Regions from separate parts of the Aeromonas sp. FDAARGOS 1415 genome, predicted to be linked through region 3. Evidence: riboswitches for the same ligand, from Rfam matches in the RefSeq annotation. Region 3 holds a riboswitch; each other region holds the start of a gene.
What was found. A riboswitch is a leader RNA that binds a small molecule or an ion and turns the genes downstream of it on or off. The one in region 3 is predicted to bind cyclic di-GMP.

Region 1: linked by a shared signal. The riboswitch ahead of gbpA (N-acetylglucosamine-binding protein GbpA) and the one ahead of I6L45_RS01995 (glycosyl hydrolase family 18 protein) in region 3 are both predicted to bind cyclic di-GMP.
Region 2: linked by a shared signal. The riboswitch ahead of I6L45_RS08490 (sigma-54 dependent transcriptional regulator) and the one ahead of I6L45_RS01995 (glycosyl hydrolase family 18 protein) in region 3 are both predicted to bind cyclic di-GMP.
Region 4: linked by a shared signal. The riboswitch ahead of I6L45_RS10705 (glycosyl hydrolase family 18 protein) and the one ahead of I6L45_RS01995 (glycosyl hydrolase family 18 protein) in region 3 are both predicted to bind cyclic di-GMP.

The regions. Positions count from the first base shown of each region.
Region 1 is NZ_CP077363.1:662,678-666,536, reverse strand. It holds gene gbpA (N-acetylglucosamine-binding protein GbpA) at 96-1,517, opposite strand; cyclic di-GMP riboswitch class I at 1,582-1,667, opposite strand; gene I6L45_RS03130 (M3 family metallopeptidase) at 2,036-3,859, shown strand, end outside.
Region 2 is NZ_CP077363.1:1,778,881-1,782,739, reverse strand. It holds gene fliFL (lateral flagellar M-ring protein FliFL) at 1-234, opposite strand, end outside; gene lfiE (lateral flagellar hook-basal body complex protein LfiE) at 243-569, opposite strand; gene I6L45_RS08490 (sigma-54 dependent transcriptional regulator) at 581-1,957, opposite strand; cyclic di-GMP riboswitch class I at 2,096-2,183, opposite strand; gene lfhA (lateral flagellar biosynthesis protein LfhA) at 2,378-3,859, opposite strand, start outside.
Region 3 is NZ_CP077363.1:417,632-421,490, reverse strand. It holds gene I6L45_RS02000 (PAS domain-containing hybrid sensor histidine kinase/response regulator) at 1-2,015, shown strand, start outside; cyclic di-GMP riboswitch class I at 2,218-2,305, shown strand; gene I6L45_RS01995 (glycosyl hydrolase family 18 protein) at 2,416-3,859, shown strand, end outside.
Region 4 is NZ_CP077363.1:2,234,358-2,238,216, forward strand. It holds gene gltX (glutamate--tRNA ligase) at 1-320, shown strand, start outside; tRNA gene I6L45_RS10680 (tRNA-Ala) at 573-648, shown strand; tRNA gene I6L45_RS10685 (tRNA-Ala) at 677-752, shown strand; tRNA gene I6L45_RS10690 (tRNA-Ala) at 816-891, shown strand; tRNA gene I6L45_RS10695 (tRNA-Ala) at 959-1,034, shown strand; tRNA gene I6L45_RS10700 (tRNA-Ala) at 1,101-1,176, shown strand; cyclic di-GMP riboswitch class I at 1,619-1,703, shown strand; gene I6L45_RS10705 (glycosyl hydrolase family 18 protein) at 1,848-3,859, shown strand, end outside.

The DNA.
Region 1 (3,859 bases), 250 kb from region 3:
GGCAAACGGGGAGCCATTGGCTCCCCGTTTTATTGCGGACGGATGGGCCCCTTCGGCTGACCCTATCCGACTTTACGCTGCGCAGGTGCGGCGGATCACAGCTGTGTCCATGCCTCCTGCCAGTGGGAACCCACGCCCGGCTCATACTGGGTGGCCGTGCTCGCCCACTGGCTGCACCAGCCGCTGTAGGGGAAGGGTTTGCACTGGTAGATCTTGCCGTTCTTCGGCTGCAGTACCCGGGTGCCCGCAGTGTAGGACTTGAGCCCCTCCGGGAAGCTGTACTGGTAGTCACCGCCAGCGGCCGGATCCTTGAACATCAGATCCAGGGTCTGCTGCAGGGTGGCGCCCCCGTTCTTCGGCTTGGCCTCGATCACCAGCTGATGGTGGCCGGCGCTCAGGCCGCTCAGGGCCATGGTGAAGCCCTGGCTGCTGTCCTTGATGTCGGCGCTGGTCTGCCCCCTGGCGACACCGCCATGGTCGTAGAGGGTGCTGGTGACGGCGAGATCTCCCTGAGCGGCGACGGTGAAGGCCAGGGTGAGCTGGCCGTTGTCGAGCGGATACTCGCTCGCCAGGCCGCTCACGCTGATGCTGTCGCTGACCGGGGGTTGCTGCTGCTCTAGCTGGACTTCTACTCGCTGCAGGTTGCTGCCCGCTTTCAGGTAGACGGGGTTCTGGCCGTAGACCGGGTTGAACTGGCCGTCCGTGCCCTGCTGGCCGGCGCGGATCTGGCTCTGTTCGGCATTGATCTTGCTCGCCAGGGCGTGAGCCCAGTTGTTCTTCAGGCCTTGCTCGGTGCTGGCGATGGTCAGCTCGATCTGCAGATCGGTGCGTTCGCCACCGGCGTCGAATACCCGGGTTCTGGCCTTGTCGCCGACGGCGAGGTCGATGGAGGGATAGATGGTGCCTCCCTGACTCCAGGTCAACGGCGGCTGGCCGTCGTCCTTGAACCGGGCGTCGATCAGGTTGTAGAAGCTGTTGGTGGTGTCACCCACCTCCCAGACCCCGAGGATCAGCTGATAGCCGGTGCGCTCGGGCAGGGTGCAGTTGTGGGTCACCTGCTTGGGTGGCTGTACCATGCCCCCGTCGATGACGCAGAAGGGCACGAGATCGAAGGCGTCCCGGGTGAGCGGTTGGTTCGGGTTCCAGTCCTGCCGGGTGAGGTAATAGCGCCAGTTGCGGGTCGCGTGGTTGGCGGTGAAGGTCCAGCTGATGGCGAAGGGACCGGCCTGCACATTGCGCTTGGTCCAGCGATCGCTGGTCTGGGCGTTGAGCTCGCCAAACTGCGGGTGTCCTGCCGAGGCGATCTGGCCATCGGCGGGGCCACCAGCGGGGAAGCCGGAGGGGGCCTCCAGGCTCTGGGGCTCCCACTGGATGGCGCCGCACTGGATGTTGCCACCCGTCTTGCACAGGTAGTTGCGCGACTCGGGCTGGCTGATATAGCCGTGGGCGAGGGCGCCGCCGCTGGCCAGTAGCGTCAGCGCCGCCGCGAGGCGATTGAATTGAAGTTTTGCTGCCATACATTCCTCTGTTCGGTGATGTGGGCAGTCAAGTTGGCAGGGGAAATCCCGGTGCACACCTGGGTGTGGCAACCCCGCTATCCTGGACAGCATGTCTTTAGACCGGAGGCTTTGCGTCCTGGCCTTTCAACCAGTTTGCCAAATGACTACAGAAAGGATCATGGTGCCGCACTGGGCGACAGACCCATGATGACTATATTTTGTTAAAAAATTAAGTGTAAATATTGACGGCTTGACCTCATCGGAGCAGTACGACTCCCCATACTTCTCTTGCTCCCCCCTCGGACAGGGCGATACCGATCATCAGGTGTGTTCGGGCTGGGCCGCCCGACATCCCCCGCCGCTTGCCCCCCAGATGCACGTCTGGACCAATCGCCAGCAGACAGTGCTCCCTGCTTTTTGGTAGCTTGTTCATGCGCATCCCGGCGCACTGTTTGCCAATCTCTGTGAAGGGGGCGGCATCTCACCAATAAAAGGAGTGGGCACCCGTGCGGGTGACCCCATAAAAGAGGGAATTTATGAGTTCCATTGCCAGGAATTATCTCAACCAGCTCAACGCCGACTACCTGCAGGTACACAGGCGCAAGGAGGATCTGTTCTGGTCCACCTACATGGGCACCAGCGACGATCAGGCCGGCTTCACCGCCGCCGAGCAGGCTTACAAGGCCTTCTGCGCCGACCCGGCACGCCTGCCGGTGCTGCGGGAGATGCAGGCCCAGGCCGAGGAGACCGAGCTGAAACGCGGTCTGGCAGGCTGGATCGCCTTCTTCGAGTGCAATGTCATCGAGGATCCTCAGGCCGCGTCCCTGATGGACGAGCTGGTGGCCGCCGAGGCGGATCTGTTTGCCCGGCGCAAGGGGCTGAAGCTGACCTTGCTGGACGAGCAGGGTCACCAGGTCCCCGGCAGTCTGCCCGCCGCCAGCACGACGCTGGCCGCCAGCAGCGACGAGGCGGTGCGCCAGAGTGCGCTCGCCATGTTCCACGCCCTGGAGCAGTGGGTGGTCGACAACGGCTATCTGGAGATAGTCGCGCTGCGCAACCGCTTCGCCCGGGCCATGGGCTATCGCGACTACTTCGACTACAAGGTGCACAAGAACGAACAGATGAGCCCGGAGCAGCTCTTTGCCGTCTTGGATGACTTCATCGCCCGCACCGATGCCCGCCTGCACCAGAGTCTGGCCGAGTTGAAGGACGCCAAGGGGGAAGAAGCCCTGCTGCCCCACAACCTGCGCTACAGCGTGAGCGGCGACGTGACCCGCCAGCTCGATCCTTACGTGCCCTTCTCCCGGGCGCTGAAGGATTGGGTCGGGAGCTTCCGCCGCCTCGGCATCCAGTACCGCGGTGCCACCCTGACCCTGGATCTGCTGACCCGGGAGGGGAAATACGAGAACGGCTTCTGTCACGGCCCGGTGCCGAGCTTCTGGCAGGAGGGGGAGTGGGTACCGGCGGTGGTGAATTTCACCAGCCTGGCCAACCCGGCTCAGGTGGGCAGCGGCTGGAGCGGGCTCAACACCCTGTTCCACGAAGGGGGCCACGCGGCGCACTTTGCCAATGTCACCGGCAACGCCCCCTGCTTCTCCCAGGAGTTTCCGCCCACCTCCATGGCCTATGCCGAGACCCAGTCGATGTTCTGCGACAGCCTGCTGGACGACGCGGACTGGCTCAAGCGCTACGCCAGGAATGATGCGGGGGAGGCGATCCCCGATGCGCTCATCCAGGCGATGATCGCCGCGCGCCAGCCGTTTCGCGCCTTCAACGAGCGCCAGATCGCGCTGGTGGCCTACTTCGAGCGGGATCTCTACGCCATGGACGAGGCCGAGCGCACCCCGGCCGCCGTGCTGGCGCTGGCACGCCAGTGGGAACGCAAGATCCTGGGGGTCGAGAGCCCGCGCCCGCTCTTGGCCATTCCGCACCTCCTGAACCAGGAGTCGGCCTGTGCCTATCACGGCTACCTGCTGGCCCTGATGGCGGTGGAGCAGACCCGCGCCTACTTCCTGAAGCGCGACGGCTACCTCACCGACAACCCGCGCATCGGGCCGGATCTGGCCGCCCACTACTGGGGCCCGGGCAACGGCATGACCCACGACGAGACGCTGCAGAGTCTCACCGGTGAGGGCTTCAGCGCAGTGCCCCTGGCCGAGGCGTGCAACCGGAGCGCCGCCGAGGCGTGGCAGCAGGCGCAGGCGTGCATGGCGGCGGCACGGCAGCGTCCGCCGGCGGGGGAAGGGACGCCGCTCGACGCCCGCATCCGGGTGGTACACGGCGCCGAGCTCATCGCCGACAACCAGGAGTCGGAGGCCCGCATGCTGGCCGACTTCGAGGCCTGGATCCGGCGCCATTAC
Region 2 (3,859 bases), 1.4 Mb from region 3:
CATCTCCATGATGTTGGCGGTGTCGTAGAGTTCCTGCTTGCCGTAGAGCGGCACGTAGTTCTTGCTGGAGGTCCAGAGGATCACCACTATGGTGGCGGCGACCACCGCAGCCAGCAGCGCTATGGTCAGAATGGATTTGTTGTCCCGGGAGAGGGTGCGCCAGTTGCGCATCCCTTCCTGTACGCGGGCGATCAGGGAGCCTGACGCTGGTGAAGAGGATACCAATTCAGTCATCACCAACCTCAGAGCGGCATGCGCATGATGTCATCGAAGCCGGTCATCAGTTTGTTGCGCACCTGCATCAGGGCGGAAAAACTGAGGCCTGCCTTCTGGCTGGCCACCATGGCCCCCACCAGATCGTCGCTCTGCCCCGCATCGACGGCGGTCATCAGGCTGGAGGCGATGTTCTGCTGTTCGTTGACCCGGCCGACGACGTCACGCATGGCGTCGCCGAACGAGACGGCAGACGCCTCGTTTGGCTCGATGGCAGGGGGTTGACTGGCGACTCGCTGCATTTCCTGCATCTGCTGCAGGAGTGTCACCTGTGATGACATGATCTCAATCTTCACTCGGTTATCCCTTAGTTTTGTATCTGCTGCTCGACATCGATGCCCTGCTCGCGCATGGCAGCCAGCTTGTATCTAAGTGCCCGGGTCGTCATCCCGAGGGCTTCTGCCGTGCGTGTCCGGTGGCCACGGAAACGGCGCAACGTCTCAAGAACGAATTGAAATTCGGCATGCCGCTTGGTCTCGTTGAGCCCCTCCGGGGCCGTGAGTGTCTGCGGTAGCGGAGTGTCGGCTTCCGCTGCGTAATGGGGCAGCATCAAATCGACGGCCTGAATATGCAATCCGCGAGCCATAATTAGCGCCCGCTGGATGACGTTATCCAGTTCGCGCACATTGCCTGGCCAGTCATAGGAGAGCAGCTGCTGGCGGGCACTCTCGCTGAGGCGATAACCCTGCTGTGCGGCATAACGCTCGATGAAGTACTCCGCCAGGGGCAGGATGTCGTCCTGCCGTTCTCTCAAGGCGGGCCAGCTCATGGGCAGCACGTCCAGCCGGTAGAAGAGGTCCTCGCGAAATTCGCCCCGCACCACCAGCTCCCGCAGATCCCGGTTGCTGGCAGCGATGATGCGCACGTCCAGCGCGATCACCTGATGGCTGCCCAGCCGTTCGACCTCCTTCTCCTGCAGCACCCGCAGCAGCTTGGCCTGCAATGCCAGCGGCAGCTCGGAGATCTCGTCGAGCAGCAGGGTGCCCCCCTGAGCCAGCTCGAACTTGCCCTGCTGGCTGGCCGTCGCGCCAGTGAAGGCGCCCTTGCTGTGACCGAAGAGGATGGACTCGAGCATGGCCTCCGGGATGGCCGCACAGTTGATGGCCACGAAGGGCTTGGCCGCCCGGCTGGACATTTCGTGGATGTAGCGGGCAAGCCGCTCCTTGCCCGTCCCCGACTCGCCACCGATGAGGATGGTGGCCGAGGTCTTGGCAGCCCGGCGGGCGAGCTGCAGCACCTGCAGGCTCTGGGGGGAGGTGGCGATCAGGTTGGGGATGGCCTGGCGCAGGCGCAGGGCGCCCCTGACGACGTCGAGGATCTGTCGCTGGCTGAAGGGTTTGATGATGTAGTCGATGGCGCCGGCCCGCATGGCCTCGGCCGCCAGATAGGCCTGATGTTCATTGACCAGGATGACGCAGTCGGTTCCCGCCAGCGTCTGCACCATGGCAGGGCCGGCTTCTGTCATGACGGCCATATCGAGCAGAATAAGATCGACGCAGTGGTTCGAAATAAAATGTTTGGCCTGCGTCACAGAATCCTGATGGGTAATTCGATAACCGGCATTCAATAATATTTGCCCAACATGGTTTCCATTTGGTGACAATGAGGAGACCAATAATAAATGAGCATGGGTTCCAATATCGACCGATACTGAATTTTCCTTGATAGAAATATCAGAAAACATATTATCCCGAACCTGTGATTGTACATGAATCAATCAACAGAACCGACAGCTGAAAAATTAAGACATACAAAGACAGAGCAGCGCTTCTAATTGAGCGCTTGCCCTATATCTTCATAAAAACAAGGCGAGAATCATGGCCTTGGCAACCCCGCTATCATTAGCATCAATGCTGTTAGACCGGAGGCTTTGCGTCCTGACTTTTCAGTTCAGTTTGCCTTTATCATGCGACGACCCGTATTTGGATGGCATGGCTTGGTGATCCTTCAAGCCATGAGACACACCTGATTGTTTGTATTTTGTTATTTAATCGTCAGTATGTGTCGCGTCAAAAACCGTCACATCATAACGGCTTTATATGACAATTCAAGCAGATATGCGGAATAGTCACTTCCTGCCGGCAGAGAATAAGGCAATTCAACTTCAGCCCAACGTGCCAATTACTTCGACCCGCAGCTCTTCCGGTATTTCATTATATGAGATCACTTTGAGACCCTTCGAGAAGGAGCGGGCATAGCGGGCGATCAGGGGCCTGAGCTGGGGCATCACCACCAGCACAGGGGGGTATCCCTGCTGCTGCAACTGCTCCTTCACCAGCGGCATGTTTTGCTGCAGCTGTGCCAGCAGCTGGGGATCCACCGGGAAGCTGTCCAGCTGGATCTTCCCCTGCTGCTGGGATTGGCTCATCGCCGTCAGCAGGGTCTGCTCCAGCCGATCATCCAGGGTGAAGGCCCCCAGTACGTCGCGGGAACCTATCGCCTGTCTGACGATCTGCCGTTTCAGTGCGCAGCGCACATCGGATGCCAGCAGGACGGGATCCTTGGTCAGCTCGCTCGCATCCAGCAAGGTGGTGGCGATGGTGCGGATGTCGGTGAGGCTGATCTGCTCCTTGAGCAGCTGGCGGAAGACCCGCAGCTGCTGCATCTGGGTCAGGGCCAGATTGAGCTCTTCCGCCAGACGGGGAGACTGGGTGGCCAGATGCTGGCCCAGCTTGCCCACCTCGTCATGACCGAACAGGTTGTCGAGCTGCTCCCTGAGCAGCTTGCTGGCATGGGTCGCGATGACGGTGGCGGAATCCACCACCGAATAGCCCAGGTTGAGGGCCTTGGCCTTGTTGTCCGGCGAAATCCAGACCGCGTTCATGCCGTAGGCGGGATCCTGGGTCAGCTCGCCGTCCAGGGCGCCGTAGGTCTCCCCGCTGCTGATGGCCATCAGCCGCTGGCAGTCCACGTTGCCCGAGGCCAGGGCGATGCCGGAGAGCTTGATGCGATACTGATCCGGCTGCAGTTGCAGGTTGTCGCGCACCCGGATCTCGGGTAGCAGGAAGCCGTACTGCTCGGAGAGCGTCTTGCGGATGCCGCGCACCCGGGCGAGCAACTCGGCCCCCTTGTCCGCCTCCGCTAGGGGGACCAGCCGATAGCCGAGCTCGATGGCAACAGTGTCCACCGGCGGCAAGTCCTGCCACTCCAGCCCCTGGGGCTCCGGCTGTACCATCTGGCGTGTCAGCGCCTCTGCCGCATCCAGCGCCGGATCCTGGGCACGGCGCTGGCTGACGCTCCAACCGGTCCAGGCCAGTACGGCCGCGAAGCTGAGGAAGGCCAGCATGGGCATGCCGGGAACCAGGCCCAGGATCAGCATGATGGTCGCCGCCGTGTAGATCACACGAGGGGAGGCGAGGATTTGCTGGCCGACCTGATCCGACATCTCCCCCTCGTCGCTCACCCGGGTGACGATGATGGCTGCGGCGGTGGACATCAGCAGGGAGGGGATCTGGGCGACCAGGCCGTCACCTATGGTGAGCAGGGCATAGATACGAAACGCATCGGAAACCGGCAGGGAGTGCTGGAAGATACCGATGGCCAGCCCCCCCACCAGGTTGATGATGAGCACCAGCAGTCCGGCGAT
Region 3 (3,859 bases):
GCCTGGGGGCCTGGTGCCTCTTCCTGAGCCTCTTGCTCAACCTGGTGGGTTATGTGGCTGGCTCGCTCCTGTCCCGGGCGGCGGTGAGCGAGCGGCTGCAGGCGGCCAACTTCGTCGGCAAGCAGAGCCGGGACACGGCGGCGCTCTACCAGGCGCGGGTCTCGGTCAAGGAGCTGGAGATGCTGGCGGCCCGCTTCGTGGGGTCGAGCCGGGTCAAGCGCGCCTTCGGCCGCTTCGCCGGCGAGCGGGGTGGCACCCTGGCGCCCCAGATGCAGGCCTCGGCGGAGCTCATTGCCCACACCGAGCGGCTGCTGGCGGGGGTGTTCGGCACCTCGTCCGCCCGGCTGGTGCTGGCCTCGGCCCTGCAGGGGCGCAACATGCAGCTCGAGGAGATCGCCACCATAGTGGACGAGGCCTCCGACGTGTTCCGCTTCAACCGCGGCCTGCTGCAGGGGGCCATCGAACACATGGGGCAGGGGATCTCCGTGGTGGACAGGGAGCTCAGGCTGGTGGCCTGGAACCGGCGTTACATCGAGCTGTTCTCCTATCCTCCCGGCCTCATCCAGGTGGGTCGCCCCATCGAGGAGATCATCCGCTACAACGCCGGGCAGGGGCTGTGCGGCCCCGGCGAGATCGAGGCCCAGGTGGCGCGCCGGGTTGCCTTCATGCAGCGCGGCAGCCCCCACATCTCGGCCCGGGAGCGGCCGGATGGCCGGGTGATCGAGATGCAGGGCAACCCCATGCCCGCCGGCGGTTTCGTCATGACCTTCACCGACATCACCCCGTTTCGTGACGCCGAGCGGGTACTGCGCGAAGCTAACGAGCACCTGGAGGCGCGGGTGGCCGAGCGCACCCATGAGCTCTCCGAGCTCAACCGCCAGCTGCTGCTGGTGAACCAGCAGGTGGAGCGGGCCAACCACTCCAAGAGCCGCTTCCTCGCGGCGGTGAGCCACGACCTCACCCAGCCGCTCAATGCGGCCAAGCTGTTCACCTCCTCCCTGCTGGAGATGCTGCCCCCGGCGGACGAGCCCGCCCGCATCGCCCGCCACATCGACGATGCCCTGGGGGCGACCGAGGATCTCATCATGGACCTGCTGGATATCTCGCGCCTCGAGGCCGGCAAGTTCAAGGCCAAGAAGCTCGACTTCGCCCTGAGGGACGTGCTCGACAACCTCAAGGCGGAGTTCGGGGTGCTGGCCCAGGCCGGGGGGATCCAGTTCTCCGTGGTGGAGAGCAGCCTCGCGGTCTACAGCGATGTGCGCCTGCTGCGGCGGGTGCTGCAAAACTTCCTCACCAACGCGTTTCGCTACAACCCGGGGGGCCGGGTACTGCTCGGCTGCCGCCGGCTGGGGGACAAGGTGCGCATCGAGGTGTGGGACAACGGCCCCGGCATCCCGGAGGGCAAGCAGGAGGCGATCTTCGACGAGTTCTCCCGCCTCGATCACTCCCGCACTGCCAAGGAGCAGGGGCTCGGCCTCGGGCTTGCCATCGCTCGCGGCATCTCTCTGGTGCTGGGTCACCAGCTCTCCCTGCGTAGCTGGCCCGGAGCGGGATCCGTGTTTGCCATCACCCTGAACCTCGCGACCCGGCCCGTGACGGCGAGCCAGATGACGGCGCCAGCCCAGCGGGACAGCCAGCTGGAAGGGGTCAGGATCCTCTGCATCGACAACGAGGAGGACATCCTCATTGCCATGGCCTCCCTGCTGGAGCGCTGGGGCTGCGAGGTGCGCTGTGCCCAGAGCCTGGAGCAGGCAGAGGAGATCATCGGGGCTGGCTTCCTGCCCCGGCTGGTGCTCTCTGACTATCACCTGGACGACGGCAAGACGGGGTTGCAGGCGCTGCACATGATCAGGCTGGCCCATGGCAACGGCATCGGCGGTATCATCATCAGCGCGGATCGCAAGAGCGAGCTGCAGACGCAGATCCGCGAGCATGGCTTCGGTTATGTGAGCAAGCCGGTCAAGCCGCTCAAGCTGAGGGCCCTGATGAACAGCCTGCTGCTACCGGTTCAGTGACGGCAATCACAGATTCCATCTTTGATTGACGCGGCTGATAATGGTTCTCATGCAGCATCATCGGCGACGTTGTTGCCGATTTGTATGCATTTTCGTGGCCAACTGGCAATGGTGAGTCCCTGTCACTGTTATTTTTACTAGGTGGCGGACCGACGACTCTCCTCTATAGTCATTCGGCGATTATTTTCATCGCAAATCAAGTTGTGCAAAAAGGCAAACCGGACGAAAGTCCGGGGCGCAAAGCTTCCGGTCTAAGGGTCAGCGGTACCTAGGATAGCGGGGCCACCACAGGTTGTTTCGTCCATGGGCCAAGCCATGGTGCGATGTCGTCTGCATTCCCTGTCAGGTTGCGTTGCCTTTTTCGTTGTTTATTCCAATAACGAAATAAGGAAGTTCAACTATGTTCAGTCCAAAACATTCCCTGCTGGCGCTGCTGGTCGGGGGGATCTGTTCCACCTCCGCCCTCGCTGCCGCCCCCGGCAAACCCACCATAGGCTGGGGTGAAACCAAGTTCGCCATCATCCAGATCGATCAGGCCGCCACCTCCTACAACAAGCTGGTGACTGTCCACAAGGATGGTGCCCCCGTCAGCGTGAGCTGGAACCTCTGGTCCGGCGACGTGGGCCAGACCGCCAAGGTGCTGCTCGATGGCAAGGAGGTGTGGTCGGGGGCCGCCGCGGCATCCGGCACCGCCAACTTCAAGGTCACCAAGGGGGGCCGCTACCAGATGCAGGTCGCCCTGTGCAACGCCGATGGCTGCACCCTCTCCGACAAGAAGGAGATAGTGGTTGCCGACACGGACGGCAGCCACCTGGCGCCGCTCGATGCGCCGCTGCAGGAGAACAACAAGCCCTACGCCAACAAGTCCGGCAAGGTGGTGGGGGCCTACTACGTGGAGTGGGGCGTCTATGGCCGCAAGTTCACCGTGGACAAGATCCCGGCCAAGAACCTGACCCACATCCTCTACGGCTTCACCCCCATCTGCGGTGGCAATGGCATCAATGACAGCCTCAAAGAGATCTCTGGCAGCTTCGAGGCGCTGCAGCGCTCCTGCGCCGGTCGCGAGGACTTCAAGGTCTCCATTCACGATCCCTGGGCCGCCGTGCAGATGGGGCAGGGCAAGCTCACCGCCTTCGATGAGCCCTACAAGGGCAACTTTGGCAACCTGATGGCCCTCAAGCAGGCCAACCCCGACCTCAAGATCCTCCCCTCGGTCGGCGGATGGACTCTCTCAGATCCCTTCTACTTCTTCAGCGACAAGACCAAGCGCGACACCTTCGTCGCCTCCATGAAGGAGTACCTGCAGACCTGGAAATTCTTCGACGGCGTGGACATCGACTGGGAGTTCCCGGGCGGTCAGGGGGCCAACCCCAACCTGGGCGGGCCGCAGGATGGCGCCACCTATGTGGCGTTGATGAAAGAGCTGCGCGCCATGCTCGACGAGCTGGAGGCCGAGACCGGTCGACAGTACGAGCTCACCTCGGCCATCAGCGCCGGCGGCGACAAGATTGCCAAGGTGGATTATCAGGCTGCCCAGCAGTACATGGACCACATCTTCCTGATGAGCTACGACTTCAACGGCGCCTGGAGCAACACCGAGCTGGGTCACCAGACCAACCTCCATGCCGCGAGCTGGGATCCGGCCACCAAGTACACCACCGACAAGGGCGTCAGGGCGCTGCTCGGCCAGGGGGTCACACCGGGCAAGATCGTGGTCGGTGCGGCCATGTATGGTCGCGGCTGGACCGGGGTCAGCGGTTATCAGGCCGGCAACCCCTTCACCGGCACCGCAACCGGCCCCGTCAAGGGCACCTGGGAGAACGGGGTGGTGGATTACCGCGACA
Region 4 (3,859 bases), 1.8 Mb from region 3:
AAGAGTACGAGGCCATCGACGAAGCGGCCGCCAAGAAGCACCTGCGTGGTGTTGCCGCCGAGCCGCTCACCCTGGCCAAGACCAAGCTGGCTGCCCTGGAGACCTGGACCACAGAAGCGCTGCACGAGCTGATTGAAGCCACCGCTGCCGAGCTGGGTCAGGGCATGGGCAAGGTGGGCATGCCGCTGCGCGTGGCCGTGACCGGCCAGGGCCAGTCTCCTGCCATCGACGCCGTGATGGCGCTGGTGGGCAAGGAGCGCGTGCTCGCTCGCATCGACCGCGCCCTGGCGTACATCGAAGCACGCATGGCCGCCGAGTAATTCAGGCTCGCCGGGTCAGTACCCAAGATGGCATGAGAGGGCTCCCTGAGGGGGCCCTCTTTTTTTGAGTCCCCACCTGATTTACGACGTAAAACAGCGACATAGCGATGAGGTTGGCGGTAAAAACAGCTAACTGACTGAATTTTGACTAAACGCTCCAGCGGGTGCGAATTTTGGGTTGACAGCAAAGCGGACGATGCCTATCATGCGCCTCCGTTGCCAGAGATAACTTTGGTAGCGCCGAGGTGAGTTGGGGTTATAGCTCAGCTGGGAGAGCGCTTGCATGGCATGCAAGAGGTCCGCGGTTCGATCCCGCGTAGCTCCACCAAATTCTCCTCGCACAATCTGGAATCCAAGGGGTTATAGCTCAGCTGGGAGAGCGCTTGCATGGCATGCAAGAGGTCCGCGGTTCGATCCCGCGTAGCTCCACCAGGTTCCTGATTGAAATGAAGTACCCAGGGCAGTGCGGTGTGTATCACCCAGGCCGACCTTTGTGGGGTTATAGCTCAGCTGGGAGAGCGCTTGCATGGCATGCAAGAGGTCCGCGGTTCGATCCCGCGTAGCTCCACCATCATTCAGACGTTATGCGTCGAAGGCAACCGACCGCCAGAAGCGGTTGTCTAAAGAGTAAAGAATTTGGGGTTATAGCTCAGCTGGGAGAGCGCTTGCATGGCATGCAAGAGGTCCGCGGTTCGATCCCGCGTAGCTCCACCATGATTCGGACGCCAAGCGTCCAGGATGACCGGCCGCCAGAACCGGTTGTCTGAAGAGTAAAAATTTGGGGTTATAGCTCAGCTGGGAGAGCGCTTGCATGGCATGCAAGAGGTCCGCGGTTCGATCCCGCGTAGCTCCACCATCATTCGATGACAACAGAAGGCCACCGCATTGCGGTGGCCTTTTTGTTTTGTCGTTTTGCATCGTCCCGGATCCCGCCGGGCTGCCAATCCTTCGCCCGCCTCGGCGCGGGTCTTTCAGGCGTCACATCCATAGGGACGGCACCAGCAAGACAGGGACTCCTCTCTTTTAAATTGACCCTTCTATCCATCTTCTCGGCCCTGGCCAATGACGTGCCTTGTCACATTTCTGGCAACTCGGACCAGTGGTCCAGCGTGCAAGAAAGGGAATAAAAGAGGCTGTTTGCCAGGTTTAGATAGGCTCAAGATACTGATATTAATCATTTATTTCTCATCTGTTCGATGAGGGATGAAGTGTGGGAACGTCCCCACATATTTTCTTTCGAGAATAAAGATTGAGCGGTCGAGACTTGCTTCCTATACTCGGGCTGTTCCTCACGGAACCCAGGACAAGGGCAAACCGGCAGTGATGCCGGGACGCAAAGCCTCCGATCTGCCCGACCACGGGCCAGACAGCGGGGTTACCCAGGGTAACTTGAGGGTTTGTGGCCCGTCCATGGCCTGTTGTCGTTCCCTTTCCCCCTGTTGCGATTGCGCTTTTCCCGGTGTTGAAGCCAAGACAAACAAGGAAGATAACAATATGCAACAGATCTTGAGGCCCAGCAGGCTTGCCATGCTGGTCGCCCTTGCGGCCGTCCCTGCCTGGGCGCAGGCCGCTTACCCCGCCTACCAGGCCGGCACCGCCTACAAGGCTGGCGACATCGTCAGCAACGCAGGCGCCCTCTATGAATGCAAGGAATTCCCCTACTCCGGCTGGTGCGGCGCGTCCCCCTACCACTATGAGCCCGGGGTCGGCACCGTCTGGGCCGATGCCTGGAAGCGTTATGGCGGCGAGGTACCGCCACCGGCCCTGGTCGTCGCCATCGGCTCCCCCGCCGTGGGTGCCAGCGTCAGCGAGGGGACCAGCCTTGCCCTGGCGGTGACCCTGAGCGGCCCGGTCACGGCGCTCGCCAAGGTGGAGTACCTCATCGACGGTACCCTGGTCGCCACCGCCACGGCTTCCCCCTGGAGCGCGAGCTGGTCTGCCGCCGGTGTGGGCAATCACGCCCTCAAGGCTCGGGCGCTGGACAAGGATGGCAAGGTGCTGAGCGAGGCGGACTCCAGCTTCAAGGTCGCCGCCGTGGTCGCGCCCGAGGCGCCCAAAGTGAGCATCGCGAGCCCGGCCGCCGGCGCCAGGGTGACCCTGGGTCGCAGCGTGGCGGTGAGCGGCAACGTCACCGACGCCAATGACGACGTCGCCAGGGTCGAGCTCTTCGTGAATGGCCAGAAGGTGGGCGAAGACACCAGCGCCCCCTGGCAAGTGAGCTGGACGCCCCAGAACAAGGGGCTGGCCGGTCTCAAGCTGGTGGCGACCGACAAGGCCAATCTCTCTGGCGAATCGGCCCAGGTGGATGCGCAGGTGGAAGAGGCCGCACTGCCTCCCACTGGCGGCAACCTCTCCTGCGACGTGCGCCAGATCTACCGCGCCGACGGCAGCGAGTGCATGGGGGATGATCACGGTCGCCGTGTCATCGGCTACTTCACCTCCTGGCGCACCGGCAAGAACGGCCTGCCCGCCTACCTGGTGAACGACATCCCCTGGGACAAGATCACCCACATCAACTACGCCTTCGCGGCGGTGGACGAGCAGAGCCACGTCATCAAGGTGGACGACTCGGCCACCAAGATGACCTGGAACGGCGTGCCGGGCGCCGAGATGGATCCCGAGTTCGCCTACCAGGGCCACTTCAACCTGCTGTCCAAGTACAAGAAGCAGTATCCGGACGTGAAGACCCTCATCTCCGTCGGGGGCTGGGCCGATACCCGCGGCTTCTACGCCGCCACCACCAAGGGCGACTGCTCGGTCAATACCGCCGGCATCAACGCCTTTGCCGACTCGGCGGTGGGCTTCATCCGCCAATACGGCTTCGATGGTGTGGATATCGACTACGAGTACCCCACCTCCATGAAGGATGCGGGCAACCCGAACGACTTCCCGCTCTCCAACCTGTGTCGCGGCAAGCTCTTTGCGAACTATGAAGTGCTGATGAAGACCCTGCGCAACAAGCTCGACAGCGCCGGCACCGAGGACGGTCGCAAGTACATGCTGACCATCGCCTCGCCGGCCTCGGCCTATCTGCTGCGCGGCATGGAAAACTTCCAGGTCACCCAGTACCTCGACTACGTCAACCTGATGACCTATGACTTCCACGGCGCCTGGAACCACTTCGTCGGCCACAACGCCGCCCTGTTCGACAACAAGGCGGATCCCGAGCTGGCCCAGTGGGGGGTCTACACCCAGGCCCAGTTTGGCGGCATCGGCTATCTCAACTCCGCCTGGGCGGCCCACTACTTCCGTGGTGCCCTGGCGGCGGGCAAGATCAACATAGGGGTGCCCTATTACACCCGTGGCTGGCAGGGGGTCACCGGTGGCACCCAGGGGCTGGGTGGCAAGGCGGCGCTGCCGAGCCAGAGCGATTGCCAGCCGGGCACGGGGGGGAGCACCATTCCGTGCGGCAACGGGGCGGTGGGCATCGACAACATCTGGCATGACCTCGACAAGAGCGGCAAGGAGATAGGCGGCGGCGCCGTGCCCATGTGGCATGCCAAGAACCTGGAGCACGCGGCCAGCCTCGGCATCACCAT